DNA from 3 places in the Streptomyces sp. NPDC017246 genome. Region 3 is predicted to be linked to each of the others. Evidence: riboswitches for the same ligand, from Rfam matches in the RefSeq annotation. Region 3 holds a riboswitch; each other region holds the start of a gene.
The links. Region 3 has a riboswitch for cobalamin ahead of cobN (cobaltochelatase subunit CobN). Riboswitches for the same ligand answer to the same signal wherever they lie in the genome.
Positions count from the first base shown of each region.

Region 1: it holds a riboswitch for cobalamin, as region 3 does, so the genes downstream of both, ACH4MY_RS34085 (ribonucleoside-diphosphate reductase subunit alpha) here and cobN (cobaltochelatase subunit CobN) in region 3, are expected to answer to the same signal.
Region 2: it holds a riboswitch for cobalamin, as region 3 does, so the genes downstream of both, ACH4MY_RS15620 (cobalamin biosynthesis protein) here and cobN (cobaltochelatase subunit CobN) in region 3, are expected to answer to the same signal.

Region 1 is NZ_JBIRMW010000021.1:2,558-7,293, forward strand. It holds gene ACH4MY_RS34070 (DUF3311 domain-containing protein) at 126-389, shown strand; gene mctP (monocarboxylate uptake permease MctP) at 386-2,011, shown strand; gene ACH4MY_RS34080 (GNAT family N-acetyltransferase) at 2,180-2,680, shown strand; cobalamin riboswitch at 2,718-2,867, shown strand; gene ACH4MY_RS34085 (ribonucleoside-diphosphate reductase subunit alpha) at 3,000-4,736, shown strand, end outside.
Region 2 is NZ_JBIRMW010000006.1:64,892-69,627, forward strand. It holds gene ACH4MY_RS15610 (anion permease) at 219-1,487, shown strand; gene ACH4MY_RS15615 (hypothetical protein) at 1,500-1,721, shown strand; cobalamin riboswitch at 1,857-1,989, shown strand; gene ACH4MY_RS15620 (cobalamin biosynthesis protein) at 2,024-3,007, shown strand; gene ACH4MY_RS15625 (cobyric acid synthase) at 3,004-4,512, shown strand; gene ACH4MY_RS15630 (putative cobaltochelatase) at 4,568-4,736, shown strand, end outside.
Region 3 is NZ_JBIRMW010000002.1:472,228-476,963, reverse strand. It holds gene cobN (cobaltochelatase subunit CobN) at 1-3,297, opposite strand, end outside; cobalamin riboswitch at 3,338-3,486, opposite strand; gene ACH4MY_RS06885 (cobalamin biosynthesis protein CobG) at 3,565-4,736, shown strand, end outside.

The sequences.
Region 1 (4,736 bases), on a different contig from region 3:
TTCGGCGTTCCCACCTCGACTGACAAAGTCCCATCCGTTATGCGGACGGGGGTTCCATGGAGCTGAACCGTCCCCTAGATTTCCCCACCATTACCGAGGTGATCAGCGAGGGGACGGGAATCGCCATGTCAGATACGCCAGATGCGACACAAGGGAAACAACCCACCATCACACCCCTGCGGGTGGTGATCGCCCTCTGTCTGTTCGCGCCGTTCGTCGCGATGCTCTGGGTGAGCTCCTACGCGAAGGTCGAACCGCTTCTCGCGGGCATCCCGTTCTTCTACTGGTACCAGATGCTCTGGGTGCTGATCTCCACCGTGCTCACCATGGTGGCGTACAAGCTGTGGCACCTCGACCAGCGCGCCCGCAAGGGAGGTGACGCGCGATGAAGGACGGCGTGAACGGCGTCGCACTCGCCGTCTTCATCTTCTTCTTCCTGGCCGTCACGGTCATGGGATTCCTCGCCTCGCGCTGGCGCAGGGCCGAGAACGAGAACAGCCTCGACGAATGGGGACTGGGCGGCCGGTCGTTCGGCACCTGGGTGACCTGGTTCCTGCTCGGCGGCGACCTCTACACCGCGTACACCTTCGTCGCCGTCCCGGCGGCCATCTACGCGGCGGGCGCGGCCGGCTTCTTCGCCGTGCCGTACACGATCCTGGTCTACCCGCTGATCTTCACCTTCCTGCCGCGCCTCTGGTCGGTCTCGCACAAGCACGGGTACGTCACCACCTCGGACTTCGTGCGCGGCCGCTTCGGCTCCAAGGGCCTCTCCCTCGCGGTGGCGGTCACCGGCATCCTCGCGACCATGCCGTACATCGCGCTCCAGCTCGTCGGCATCCAGGCCGTCCTGGACGTGATGGGCGTCGGCGGCGGCGAGAACACCCACTGGTTCATCAAGGACCTGCCGCTCCTCATCGCCTTCGGTGTCCTCGCGGCGTACACGTACTCCTCGGGTCTGCGCGCCCCCGCGCTCATCGCCTTCGTCAAGGACACCCTGATCTACATCGTCATCGCGGTGGCGATCATCTACATCCCGATCAAGCTGGGCGGCTTCGACGAGATCTTCGCCAAGGCGGGCGAGGCGTACGCGCAGACCAACCCGGCGACCGGAAAGCCGCGCGGCTCGCTCGTGCCCGGCGAGGCCGGTCAGTGGACGTACGCGACGCTGGCGCTCGGCTCGGCGCTCGCGCTCTTCATGTACCCGCACTCCATCACGGCGACGCTGTCGTCCCGGAGCCGTGAGGTCATCCGCCGCAACACCACGATCCTGCCGCTGTACTCGCTGATGCTGGGTCTGCTCGCGCTGCTCGGCTTCATGGCGATCGCCGCCGGGATCCAGGTGAAGAACGGCCAGCTCGCCATCCCGCAGCTCTTCGAGACCATGTTCCCGGACTGGTTCGCGGGCGTCGCCTTCGCCGCGATCGGCATCGGCGCGCTCGTCCCCGCCGCGATCATGTCGATCGCCGCGGCCAACCTCTTCACCCGCAACATCTACAAGGACTTCATCAAGCCGGACGCCACCCCGGCCCAGGAGACCAAGGTCTCCAAGCTGGTGTCGCTCCTGGTGAAGGTCGGCGCGCTCGCCTTCGTCCTCACCATGGACAAGACCGTCGCGATCAACTTCCAGCTGCTCGGCGGCATCTGGATCCTGCAGACCTTCCCGGCCCTGGTCGGCGGTCTCTTCACCCGCTGGTTCCACCGCTGGGCGCTGCTCGCCGGCTGGGCCGTCGGCATGCTCTACGGCACGATCGCCGCGTACGGGGTCGCCAGCCCGACCCAGAAGCACTTCGGCGGCTCCTCTGCCGAGATCCCGGGCATCGGCGAGATCGGCTACATCGGACTCACCGCGTTCGTCCTCAACCTCCTCGTCACGGTCGTCCTCACCTTCGTCCTCAAGGCCGTCAAGGCCCCCGAGGGCATCGACGAGACCTCCCCGGAGGACTACACGGCCGACGCCGGGGACCGCGGCGTCAGCGCCAAGCTCCCGAAGATCGGCGCCGACACGCACTGACCCGGCCGCCGGATCCCACCGGCACCGCTCTCCGGTCCCGGCACCGCCGGACCCGGCGAAGGCCGCCCTGCCTCTTCCGGAGGCACGGCGGCCTTCGCCGTCCCCGGCGGGCGACCGGCATCCGGCACCCGTTGGAGGCCGGGGGCCGACCGGAGGCACACTGCCCTCATGGACTTCACGATCAGGGCGGTACGGCCCGAGGAGTACGAGACGCTCGGTGAGCTCACCGCGGGGACCTATCTGAACGACGGGCTGCTGAAGTACGGGGCCGAGGACTCGTATCTGAACGTGCTCCGGGACACCGCACGGCGGGCGCGCGAGAGCGAGGTGCTCGTCGCCGAGGACGGCGACGGGCGGCTCCTCGGCGGCGTGACCTTCGCCACCGGCAGCACCCCGTGGGCGGACATCGCGGTCGAGGGCGAGGCCGAGTTCCGGATGCTCGCGGTCTCCCGGGAGGCCCGCGGGCGGGGCGTCGGAGAGGCCCTCGTACGGGCCTGTATCGAGCGGGCGAGGGCCCTGCCGGGGTGCCGGCGCATCGTGCTCTCCACGGACGCCTCGATGGTCTCCGCGCACCGGATATACGACCGCCTGGGCTTCGTCCGGACCCCGGACCGGGACTGGGAGCCGATTCCCGACCACCGCCTGCGCACCTACGCCTTGGAGTTCTGAGCCGGGGGACGACACAACATGTGGGGGGTGCCGCACACGGCGCCCCCCACATGTATGCTCGTCCTCGCTGTCGACGCAGGGGAATCCGGCGCGAATCCGGAACTGTCCCGCAACGGTGTGCTTCGTACGGATACGACGAATTCGTACGACGTGAGTCCGAGGACCTGCCGACGGCGCACCCGGTCCGTCCGTTCCGGGTGCCAATGACGTCCGGGCCTCGCGGAGTGGGCCGGTGGAAGCGTCGCGTCCGGTGTTGTGGACGCCCGTCTGCCCGCCTTCCCCCGCCGCGGCCCCGCGCCGAGCGAGGGAGAGCCCCCACGTGACCATCGCGCCCGCCGATCCGGCTTCCGCCGAGGCTTCCGCGGTCGAGAGCGACGGCCCCGGGACCGTACTGCTGCGGACCCTGACCGACCTCACCGCCGATCTCCCCGACACCGACCCCGGCAAGGTCGCCGCCGCCGCGCTCCGCGGCCGCAGCGCCGTGGCGGACGAGGCGGAGCTGCGCGAACTGGCCACCGAGGCGGCCGCGGGTCTCATCGCCGACGACCCGGCGTACTCCCGGCTCGCCGCCCGGCTCCTGACGATCACCATCGCCGACGAGGCGGCCGGGCAGGGCTCGTTCTCCTTCTCCGCCTCCGTCGCCGTGGGTCACCGCGAGGGCCTGATCGCCGACCGCACCGCCGAGTTCGTGGCGCTGCACGCGGACCGGCTGGACGCGACCGTCGACGCGGCCGCCGACGACCGCTTCGGCTACTTCGGCCTGCGCACCCTCTACTCGCGCTACCTGCTGCGCCACCCGATCACCCGCAAGGTGATCGAGACCCCGCAGCACTTCATGCTCCGCGTGGCCTGCGGTCTCGCCGAGGACGACAGCGTCCGCGCGCTCGACGAGGTCGCCGCGCTGTACGGCCTGATGAGCCGGCTCGACTACCTGCCGTCCTCCCCCACGCTCTTCAACTCCGGCACCCGCCACCCGCAGATGTCCTCCTGCTACCTCCTGGACTCCCCCCAGGACGAGCTGGACTCCATCTACGACCGCTACCACCAGGTGGCGCGCCTCTCGAAGCACGCGGGCGGCATCGGCCTCTCCTACTCCCGCATCCGCGCCCGCGGTTCGCTGATCCGCGGCACCAACGGCCACTCCAACGGCATCGTGCCGTTCCTGAAGACGCTCGACGCCTCCGTCGCCGCCGTGAACCAGGGCGGCCGCCGCAAGGGTGCCGCCGCCGTCTACCTGGAGACCTGGCACGCGGACATCGAGGAGTTCCTCGAACTCCGCGACAACACGGGCGAGGACCAGCGCCGTACGCACAACCTGAACCTGGCGCACTGGATCCCCGACGAGTTCATGCGCCGCGTCAACGCCGACGCCGACTGGTCGCTCTTCTCCCCGGCGGACGTGCCCGAGCTCGTCGACCTGTACGGCGCGGAGTTCGACGCCGCCTACCACAAGGCGGAGGCCGCGGGCCTGGCCCGCAAGACGATGCCGGCCCGCGACCTGTACGGCCGGATGATGCGGACCCTGGCCCAGACCGGCAACGGCTGGATGACCTTCAAGGACGCCTCGAACCGGACGGCCAACCAGACCGCCGAGCCCGGCACGGTCGTCCACTCCTCGAATCTGTGCACCGAGATCATCGAGGTCACGAACGACGGCGAGACGGCCGTCTGCAACCTCGGCTCGGTCAACCTGGGTTCGTTCGTCGTCGGTGGCGACATCGACTGGGAGCGGCTGGACTCGACCGTCCGTACGGCCGTCACCTTCCTCGACCGGGTCGTCGACATCAACTTCTACCCGACCGAGCAGGCCGGGCGTTCCAACGCTCGCTGGCGGCCGGTCGGCCTGGGCGCGATGGGCCTCCAGGACGTCTTCTTCCAGCTGAAGCTGCCGTTCGACTCCGCCGAGGCGCGCGCCCTGTCGACGAAGATCTCCGAGCGCATCATGCTCGCCGCGTACGAGGCCTCCGCCGACCTCGCCGAGCGCAGCGGCCCGCTCCCCGCCTGGGAGCAGACCCGCACGGCCCGCGGTGTCCTGCACCCCGACCACTACGACGTG
Region 2 (4,736 bases), on a different contig from region 3:
CGGCGGAGGAACCGGGGCAGGTCGCACGTGCCCTGTGATGGCCCGTATTACCCGGGGTTGCGGGGTGACCGCATCGTGGACACCCGGCCCTCCGGGACGCTAAGCGGAATCACTTGACACCGGATAGGGACACCACGCCGCCCGGCCCAGTTCACCTTCCGTTCACCCAGGTTGCTTACGTTCGGCTTGCCACTGACGTCAAACGATTGCCTGGGTAAATGGAACACATCACGCTGCTGCTCGCCATTGTGGTCGTGACAGCTCTCGTGTTCGATTTCACGAACGGTTTCCACGACACCGCCAACGCGATGGCCACGACCATCTCGACCGGTGCGCTCAAGCCGAAGACGGCGGTGGCCATGTCCGCCGTGCTGAACCTCGTCGGCGCGTTTCTGTCCGTGGAGGTCGCCAAGACGATCTCCGGCGGGATCATCAACGAAGAGGGCATTCGTACAGAGGTGATCTTCGCCGCGCTGGTCGGCGCCATCCTCTGGAATCTGCTGACCTGGCTGCTCGGACTGCCGTCCAGCTCCTCGCACGCCCTCTTCGGCGGCCTCATCGGCGCCGCGGTCATGTCGGCCGGCTGGTCGGCCGTGAACGGCTCCACCATCGTCACCAAGGTCCTCATCCCCGCCGTCGCCGCGCCGCTGGTCGCCGGCCTCGCCGCGATGCTGGCCACCAAGCTGACGTACAGGATCGGCGCCAAGACCGACGAGAAGCACACCGCCAAGGGCTACCGGGTCGGCCAGATCGCCTCCGCCGGTCTCGTCTCCCTCGCCCACGGCACCAACGACGCCCAGAAGACGATGGGCATCATCACCCTGGCACTGGTCACCGGCGGCGTCCTCGCCCCCGGCTCCAACCCGCCCCTGTGGGTCATCGTCTCCGCCGGTGTCGCGATCGCCCTCGGCACCTACCTCGGTGGCTGGCGCATCATCCGCACCATGGGCAAGGGCCTCACCGACCTCCGGCCGCAGCAGGGCTTCGCCGCCCAGACCAGCGCCGCGACGGTCATCCTGGCCTCCTCGCACCTCGGCTTCTCCCTCTCCACCACCCAGTCCTGCTCGGGTGCCGTGATGGGCGCCGGTCTCGGCCGCAAGGGCGGTGTCGTCCGCTGGTCGACCGCGACCCGGATGTTCGTCGCCTGGGGTCTGACCCTGCCCGCCGCGGGTCTGGTCGGCGCCGGTGCCGAGTTCCTCACCAAGCAGGGCCCCTGGGGCATCGCCGCCGTCGCGGTCCTCCTGGTCGGCGGCTCGGGCGTCATCTGGTCGCTGTCCCGCCGCAAGCCGGTCGACCACAACAACGTCACCGACGACGACCTCGACGCCGAGCCTGCGGGTGTCGTGACCACCGCCATCGCGGCCGTCACCCCGCCGCCGGCCGCCGGTTCCGTCGCCGCCGTCGCGGACGAGGACCTCAAGACCACCATCCCCGCGCCGGTTCCCACCGACCCGGCCGCTCCCCCGGCTCCCGCCGCAGCGGTGTAAGGAACGAACCACATGAAGATCGACTGGGCAGCTCTCGGCTCCGTCTTCGGAGTCAGCCTCGTGGCGACCCTCGCGCTCGTGGGCCTCTTCACCCTCGGCATCATCGGCCTCTCCAAGCAGGAGCAGGCCGCCGCCCAGGGAGGCTCCGCCGCGATGGCCCGCACCGGCGCCTACGCCTGCTTCGGCCTCTGCCTCGCGGCGGTCGCGTACGGCATCTACCTGATCGTCGCCTGACGGTCCTCGGGATCCCGGCCGGGCGGTCCGCACCTTCGGGTGCGGGCCGCCCGGCCGTCGCATGTCCCGCGCCGTGTTTGTGGTGCTTCGCACAGTGACCCGACGCAGGTCAAGGGTGAGTTGACGGGTGTTCTCGGGCCGTGGTGGACTGCCGAGGCCATTACGGCGGCAGTAGAGGAAGTCCGGTGCGAATCCGGCGCGGTCCCGCCACTGTGACCGGATCCGAAGGGTCCGGGAGTCAGGAACTCTCGCCGCCGGTCACGTCGATCCAGGGCGCGGACCCTGAGTGAGGACATAGCGCCATGCCCGGCCGCGGCCGCAGCGTATCCAGAGCCACCGGTGTCTTCGCCTACGGCGCGGCCCTCGGCCTCGCCGTCGACCAGCTCGTCGGCGACCCCCGCCGCGGCCACCCCGTCGCCGTGTTCGGCCGGGCCGCCGCCGCCGTCGAGGAGCGCCTCCACCACGACCACCGCGGCTGGGGCGCCCTGCACACCGCCGTCTGCGCCGGCTCCACCGCGGCCCTGGGCGTGCTCGCCGCACGGGCCGTACGGAACCGGCCGGCCGCCGCCGTCGCCCTGACCGCCGCCTCCGTCTGGGCCGTCGTCGGCGGTACGACCCTGGGCCGGGAGGCCCGCGCCATCGGCGGGGCGCTCGCCGCCGGGGACCTGGACGTGGCCCGGGAGCGGCTGCCGCATCTGTGCGGCCGCGATCCGCAGTCCCTGGACGGACCGGCGATGGCCCGCGCGGTCGTCGAATCGGTCGCCGAGAACACCTCGGACGCCGTGGTCGGCGCCCTCTTCTGGGGCGCCGTCGCCGGCGTGCCCGGCCTCGTCGCCTTCCGGGCCGTCAACACCCTCGACGCGATGGTCGGCCACAAGTCGCCCCGCCACCGCCGCTTCGGCTGGGCCTCGGCCCGGCTCGACGACGTGGCCGGCTGGCCCGGGGCCCGGCTGACGGCCGCCCTCGCGACCGTCGCCGGCGGGAACCCGCGCGGAGCCGTACGGGCCTGGCGGGCGGACGCGGCGCAGCACCCCAGCCCCAACGCGGGCCCGGTCGAGGCCTCCTTCGCGGGCGCGCTCGGCGTACGGCTCGGGGGCACCCTCTCGTACGGCGGGCGGGTCGAACACCGGCCGGTGCTGAACGGGGCGGGGCGGCCCGTCGAGGTCGCCGACATCGACCGGGCGGTACGGCTGTCGCGGCGGATCACCGGACTCACTCTGGCCGCCTGTGTGGGCGGCCGCATGATCATCGGCGCCCTGGGGGCCCGGAAGCGGAGGAACGCATGAGGGGTGGGGGGCTGCTGGTCGCCGGCACCACGTCCGACGCCGGCAAGAGCGTCGTGACGGCCGGCATCTGCCGCTGGCTGGTCCGCAAGGGCATCAAGGTGGCGCCGTTCAAGGGACAGAACATGTCCCTCAACTCCTTCGTGACCCGCGAGGGCGCCGAGATCGGGCGGGCCCAGGCCATGCAGGCGCAGGCCGCCCGCGTCGAGCCGACCGCGCTCATGAACCCGGTGCTGCTCAAGCCCGGCAGCGACCGCTCCAGCCAGGTCGTCCTGATGGGCAAGCCGGTCGGCGAACTGAGCGCCCGCGGGTACCACGGGGGCCGGCAGAAGGAGCTCTTCGAGCCGGTGATGGCGTGCCTGGAGGAGCTGCGGAGCACCTACGACGCCGTGATCTGCGAGGGCGCGGGCAGCCCGGCCGAGATCAACCTGCGGCGCACCGACATCGTGAACATGGGCATCGCACGGGCCGCCCGGCTGCCCGTGGTCGTGGTCGGGGACATCGACCGGGGCGGGGTCTTCGCCCAGTTCTTCGGCACGACGGCGCTGCTCGCCCCCGAGGACCAGGAGCTCGTCGCCGGCTACCTGGTGAACAAGTTCCGCGGCGACGTGACCCTGCTGGAGCCCGGACTCGACATGCTCCACGGGCTCACCGGGCGCCGGACCTTCGGCGTGCTGCCGTACGCGCACGGGCTCGGCATCGACGAGGAGGACGGCCTGCGGGTCTCCCTCCGGGGCGCGGTGCGGGAGTCCGTCGTCGCACCGCCGGTCGGCGCGGACGTGCTGCGGGTCGCGGTCTGCGCCGTACCGCTGATGTCCAACTTCACGGATGTGGACGCGCTGGCGGCCGAGCCGGGTGTGGTCGTGCGGTTCGTCGACCGGGCCGAGGAGCTCGTCGACGCGGATCTGGTCGTGGTGCCCGGCACGCGCGGCACGGTCAAGGCCCTCGCCTGGCTGCGGGAACGCGGTCTCGCCGACGCGCTGACGCGGCGCGCGGCCGAGGGACGGCCCGTGCTCGGCGTCTGCGGCGGCTTCCAGATCTTCGGCGAGCACATCGAGGACGAGGTCGAGTCCCGGGCCGGAGCCGTCGACGGGCTCGGTCTGCTGCCCGTACGGGTCCGCTTCGCGCGCGAGAAGACCCTCGCCCGGCCGGTCGGCTCGGCGCTCGGGGAACGGGTCGAGGGATACGAGATCCACCACGGCGTCGCCGATGTGCGGGGCGGGGAGCCCTTCCTCGACGGGTGCCGGGTGGGGTCCGTCTGGGGCACCCACTGGCACGGCTCCCTGGAGAGCGACGGGTTCCGGCGGGCGTTCCTGCGGGAGGTCGCGGCGGCTGCGGGACGGCGGTTCGTCCCGGCGCCGGACACGTCGTTCGAGGCGCTGCGGGAGGAACAGCTGGACCGGCTGGGCGACCTGATCGAGGAGCACGCGGACACCGACGCGCTGCTGCGGCTCATCGAGGAGGGGGCTCCGGCGGGGCTGCCGTTCGTGCCGCCGGGAGCGCCGTGACGCGGGGCCGTCCTTCGGGACATCAGCGAATCGAACTCGAGGAAAGGACCACCCGATGAGCACCCGGTATCCGTTCACCGCCGTCGTCGGTATGGACGACCTGCGGCTCGCGCTGCTGCTCAACGCCGTCAGCCCGGCCGTGGGCGGTGTGCTGGTCCGTGGCGAGAAGGGCACCGCCAAGTCCACGGCCGTCCGGGCGCTCGCCGAGCTGCTGCCCGCCGTGC
Region 3 (4,736 bases):
CGCCTCGATCCAGCGCGGGTTCACCACACGGGCGCGGAAGACCCGGGAGGTCTCCTCGACGAGGGTGCGGGTGCGGACCGTCTCGGGACGGGTCGAGTCACCGATGTACGCCTCGGGGGCCGTGCCCTTGAGCGCGCGGACGGTGGCCACCATGCCGCCGTGGTACTGGAAGTAGTCGTCGGAGTCGGCGATGTCGTGCTCGCGGGTGTCCGTGTTCTTCGCGGCCACCGCGATCCGCTTGTACGCCGTCTCCATCTCGGCGCGCGCCGGGCGGCCTTCGAGCCCGCGCCCGTACGCGTACCCGCCCCACACCGTGTACACCTCGGCGAGGTCCGCGTCCGTCCGCCAGTCGCGCGAGTCGATCAGCTGGAGGATGCCCGCGCCGTACGTGCCCGGCCGGGAGCCGAAGATACGGGTGGTGGCGCGCCGCTCGTCGCCGTGCTCGGCCAGGTCGGCCTGCGCGTGCGCCCGGACGTAGTTCTCCTCGGCCGACTCGCCCTCAAGGCCGGCGACCAGGCGCACGGCGTCGTCGAGAAGCCCGATGACGTGCGGGAACGCGTCGCGGAAGAAGCCCGAGATGCGCAGGGTGACGTCGACGCGCGGGCGGCCGAGCTCGGCGAGCGGGATCGGCTCCAGGCCGTTCACCCGGCGCGAGGCCTCGTCCCACAGCGGGCGGACGCCGAGCAGGGCGAGCGCCTCGGCCACGTCGTCGCCGGCGGTGCGCATGGCGCTGGTCCCCCACAGGGAGAGGCCCACGGACGTCGGCCACTCGCCGTTGTCGGTGCGGTAGCGCTCCAGGAGGGAGTCGGCGAGCGCCTGCCCCGTCTCCCAGGCGAGCCGGGACGGCACGGCCTTCGGGTCGACCGAGTAGAAGTTCCGGCCGGTCGGCAGGACGTTGACCAGGCCGCGCAGCGGGGAGCCGGACGGGCCGGCCGGGACGAAGCCGCCGTTCAGGGCGTGGACGGCGTGGGTGAGTTCGTCGGTGGTGCCGGCCAGCCGCGGCACGACCTGCTCGCAGGCGAACCTCAGGACGGCGTGCACCTCGGGGCCGTACGCGGCGGCCACGGTCTCGATCGCGGCCACGGACCAGTCCGCCGCCTCCATGCCCTCGACGAGTTCGCGGGCCTTCGCCTCGGCCTCGTCGGCGGTGGTGCGGGTCGCGGCCGACTCGTCGAGGCCGAGGGCCTCGCGGAGACCGGGCAGCGCCTGCGTGCCGCCCCAGATCTGGCGGGCGCGCAGGATGGAGAGGACCAGGTTGACCCGGGCCTCGCCCTCCGGGGCGCCGCCGAGGACGTGCAGACCGTCACGGATCTGGGCGTCCTTGACCTCGCACAGCCAGCCGTCGACGTGCAGCAGGAAGTCGTCGAAGCCGTCGTCCTCCGGGCGCTGCTGGAGACCGAGGTCGTGGTCGAGCTTGGCGGCCTGGATCAGCGTCCAGATCTGGGCGCGGATCGCGGGCAGCTTCGCCGGGTCCATGGAGGAGATCTGCGCGTACTCGTCGAGCAGTTGCTCCAGGCGCGCGATGTCGCCGTACGAGTCGGCGCGGGCCATCGGCGGCACCAGGTGGTCGACGAGGGTCGCGTGCACGCGCCGCTTGGCCTGCGTGCCCTCGCCCGGGTCGTTGACGAGGAACGGGTAGATCAGGGGGATGTCGCCGAGGGCGGCGTCGGGGCCGCAGGCGGCGGAGAGGCCGGCGTTCTTGCCGGGCAGCCACTCCAGGTTGCCGTGCTTGCCCAGGTGGACCATGGCGTCGGCGCCGAAGCCGCCGTCCTCGGCGCGGGCGGCGATCCAGCGGTAGGCGGCCAGGTAGTGGTGGGACGGCGGGAGATCGGGGTCGTGGTAGATCGCGATCGGGTTCTCGCCGAAGCCGCGCGGCGGCTGGATGAGGATCAGCAGGTTCCCGCGGCGCAGCGCGGCGAGGACGATGTCGCCCTCCGGGTTGCGGGACCGGTCGAGGAACATCTCGCCGGGCGCCGGGCCCCAGTGCTCCTCGACGTGGGTGCGCAGCTCCTCGGGGAGGGTCGCGTACCAGCGCTTGTAGTCGGCGGCCGGGATGCGGACCGGGTTGCGGGCGAGCTGCTCCTCCGTCAGCCAGTCCTGGTCGTGGCCGCCGGCCTCGATGAGGGCGTAGATCAGCTCGTCGCCGTCGCCGGAGACGAGGCCGGGGAGGTCGGCCTCCGGGCCGAAGTCGTACCCCTCGGCGATGAGGCGCCGCAGCAGGGAGACGGCGGAGGCGGGGGTGTCGAGGCCGACGGCGTTGCCGATGCGGGAGTGCTTCGTCGGGTACGCGGAGAGGACGAGCGCCAGCTTCTTCTCGGCGTTCGGGATGTGGCGGAGCCGGGCGTGCCGGACGGCGATGCCGGCGACCCGGGCGGCGCGCTCGGCGTCGGCGACGTACGCGGGCAGCCCGTCCTCGTCGATCTCCTTGAAGGAGAACGGGACGGTGATGAGCCGGCCGTCGAACTCGGGCACCGCGACCTGGCTGGCGGCGTCCAGCGGGGAGAGGCCCTCGTCGTTCTCCTCCCAGGCGGCGCGCGAGCCGGTCAGGCAGAGCGCCTGGAGGATGGGCACGTCGAGCGCGGCGAGCGCACCCGCGTCCCAGGCCTCCTCGTCGCCGCCGGCCTGCGCCTCCGCGGGCTTGGTGCCGCCCGCGGCGAGGACGGTGGTGACGATCGCGTCGGCGGTACGGAGCCGGTCGAGCAGCTCCGGTTCGGGGGCGCGCAGGGATGCCACGTACAGCGGGAGCGCCTGCGCGCCGGTGTCCTCGATCGCCGAGCAGAGGGTGTCGACGAAGCCGGTGTTCCCGCTCATGTGGTGGGCGCGGTAGTAGAGCACGGCGACGGTCGGGCCGGTGGTCGTGCGGGCGGTGCGCTCCAGCGGGCCCCAGGTGGGGGCGGCGGCCGGGGACTCGAAGCCGTGGCCGGTGAGCAGCACGGTGTCGGAGAGGAAGCGGGCGAGCTGCTCCAGGTTCCCGGGGCCGCCGTGCGCGAGGTAGGCGTGCGCCTCGGTGGCGACGCCGACGGGGACGGTGGACGCCTCCATCAGCTGTGCGTCGGGGGCCTGTTCGCCGCTGAGGACGACCACCGGCTTGCCGGCGGCGCGGACCGCGTCGAGGCCCTCCTCCCAGGAACGGAGGCCGCCGAGGAGGCGGACGACGACGAGCTCGGCGTCGGCCAGCAGGCCGGTCAGCTCGGTGAGGGGGAGACGGGCGGGGTTGGCGAAGCGGTACTCCACCGGGCCGCCGGCCGCGCGGGCGCTGAGCAGGTCGGTGTCGGAGTGCGACAGCAGCAGAAGCATGGCGAGCGCAGGCCTTCCTCGGGGTTGTCCGCGCCCCGGGTGGTCGTGTGGATTGGCGGGAGTTCCTGACTCACCCGTTCCGGTTCGTGCCGAGGCACGTCCGGTACGGGCTCACAGTGGCGGGACCGCGCCGGATTCTCACCGGGCTTCCTCCCCGGGGTCCTGGGACCCCATGCCGTCTGCATAGTAGATCGTGCGGTCGGCGGGCCGGGAGGAGCCGGGGAGTCGGCCGGATCACACCCGGTGGTCGGCCGGTTCCCCGTCGGTATGCTCGCCGCCATGCCGCCCACCCCGCCCCCGACGCCCGAACCGGGTGAACCTCGCATACGGGACCGCGGCGACGCGTGCCCCGGGGCGCTGCGCCTGCACTCCGCCGACGACGGCCACCTCGCCCGACTCCGCCTGCCCGGAGGACGCTTGACGTCTCGTCAGGTCGAGACCCTGGCGCACGCCGCGGAGACCCTGGGCGACGGACGGCTCAGCATCACCTCGCGCGGCAACGCCGAGCTGCGCGGCCTCGCCGAGAGCTGCGGGGCCGAGCTGGCGGCGCTCCTCGACGAGGCGGGCCTGCTGCCCTCCCCCACCCACGAACGCGTCCGCAACATCGTCGCCTCCCCGGCCTCCGGGCTCGACGGACTCGGCGCCGCCGACGTGCAGTTGTGGGCCCGCGAGCTGGACACCCACCTGCGCTCCGCGCCCTGGGCGGCGGCGCTTTCCGGCCGATTCCTCTTCGTCCTCGACGACGGACGCGGTGATGTCGCCGGGCTCGGCGGGGATGTGACCTTGGTCGCAGTGGGCGGGGGAGAGGCCGAACTGCACGTCGGCGGCCGGGCCGTCCGGCTCGCGGGCTCCGACGCTCCCGGCGCGGCCCTGGCGGTCGCGGGCGGGTTCCTGACCACGGCGCGGAAGGCCGGAACCGGGGCCTGGCGGGTCCGGGAACTCCCGGAGGGGTACGCGGTGGACGTGGCGGAGTCGGGAGTGACGGCGGTGCCCGTACCCGCACCGGAACTCCCCCAGGGCCCTCCCCTCTCCCCCGGCGTCCTCGGGCCCGCCGCCCTCTCCGTCCTCGCCCCGCTCGGCCGTCTCACCACCGCCCAGCTCCGGGCGCTGCTCCCCGCCGACGAGGTCCGGCTCACGCCCTGGCGCGGGGTCGTCGTGGCCGGAGCCGGCGCCGACCGGCTGCCCGCGCTCGACGCGGCCGGACTCGTCACCCGCCCCGACTCCCCCTGGGCCGGTGTCACCGCCTGCACCGGGCGGCCCGGCTGTGCCAAGTCCCTCGCCGACGTCCGCGCCGACGCCGCCCCCGGAGACAACGCGCGCAGAGGGGCGCCCGGCCTCCCCGTGCACTTCTCCGGGTGCGAGCGCCGCTGCGGACACCCGCACGGCGACTGGACCGACGTCCTCGCCACCGCCGACGGCGACTACCTGGTGGACGGCGT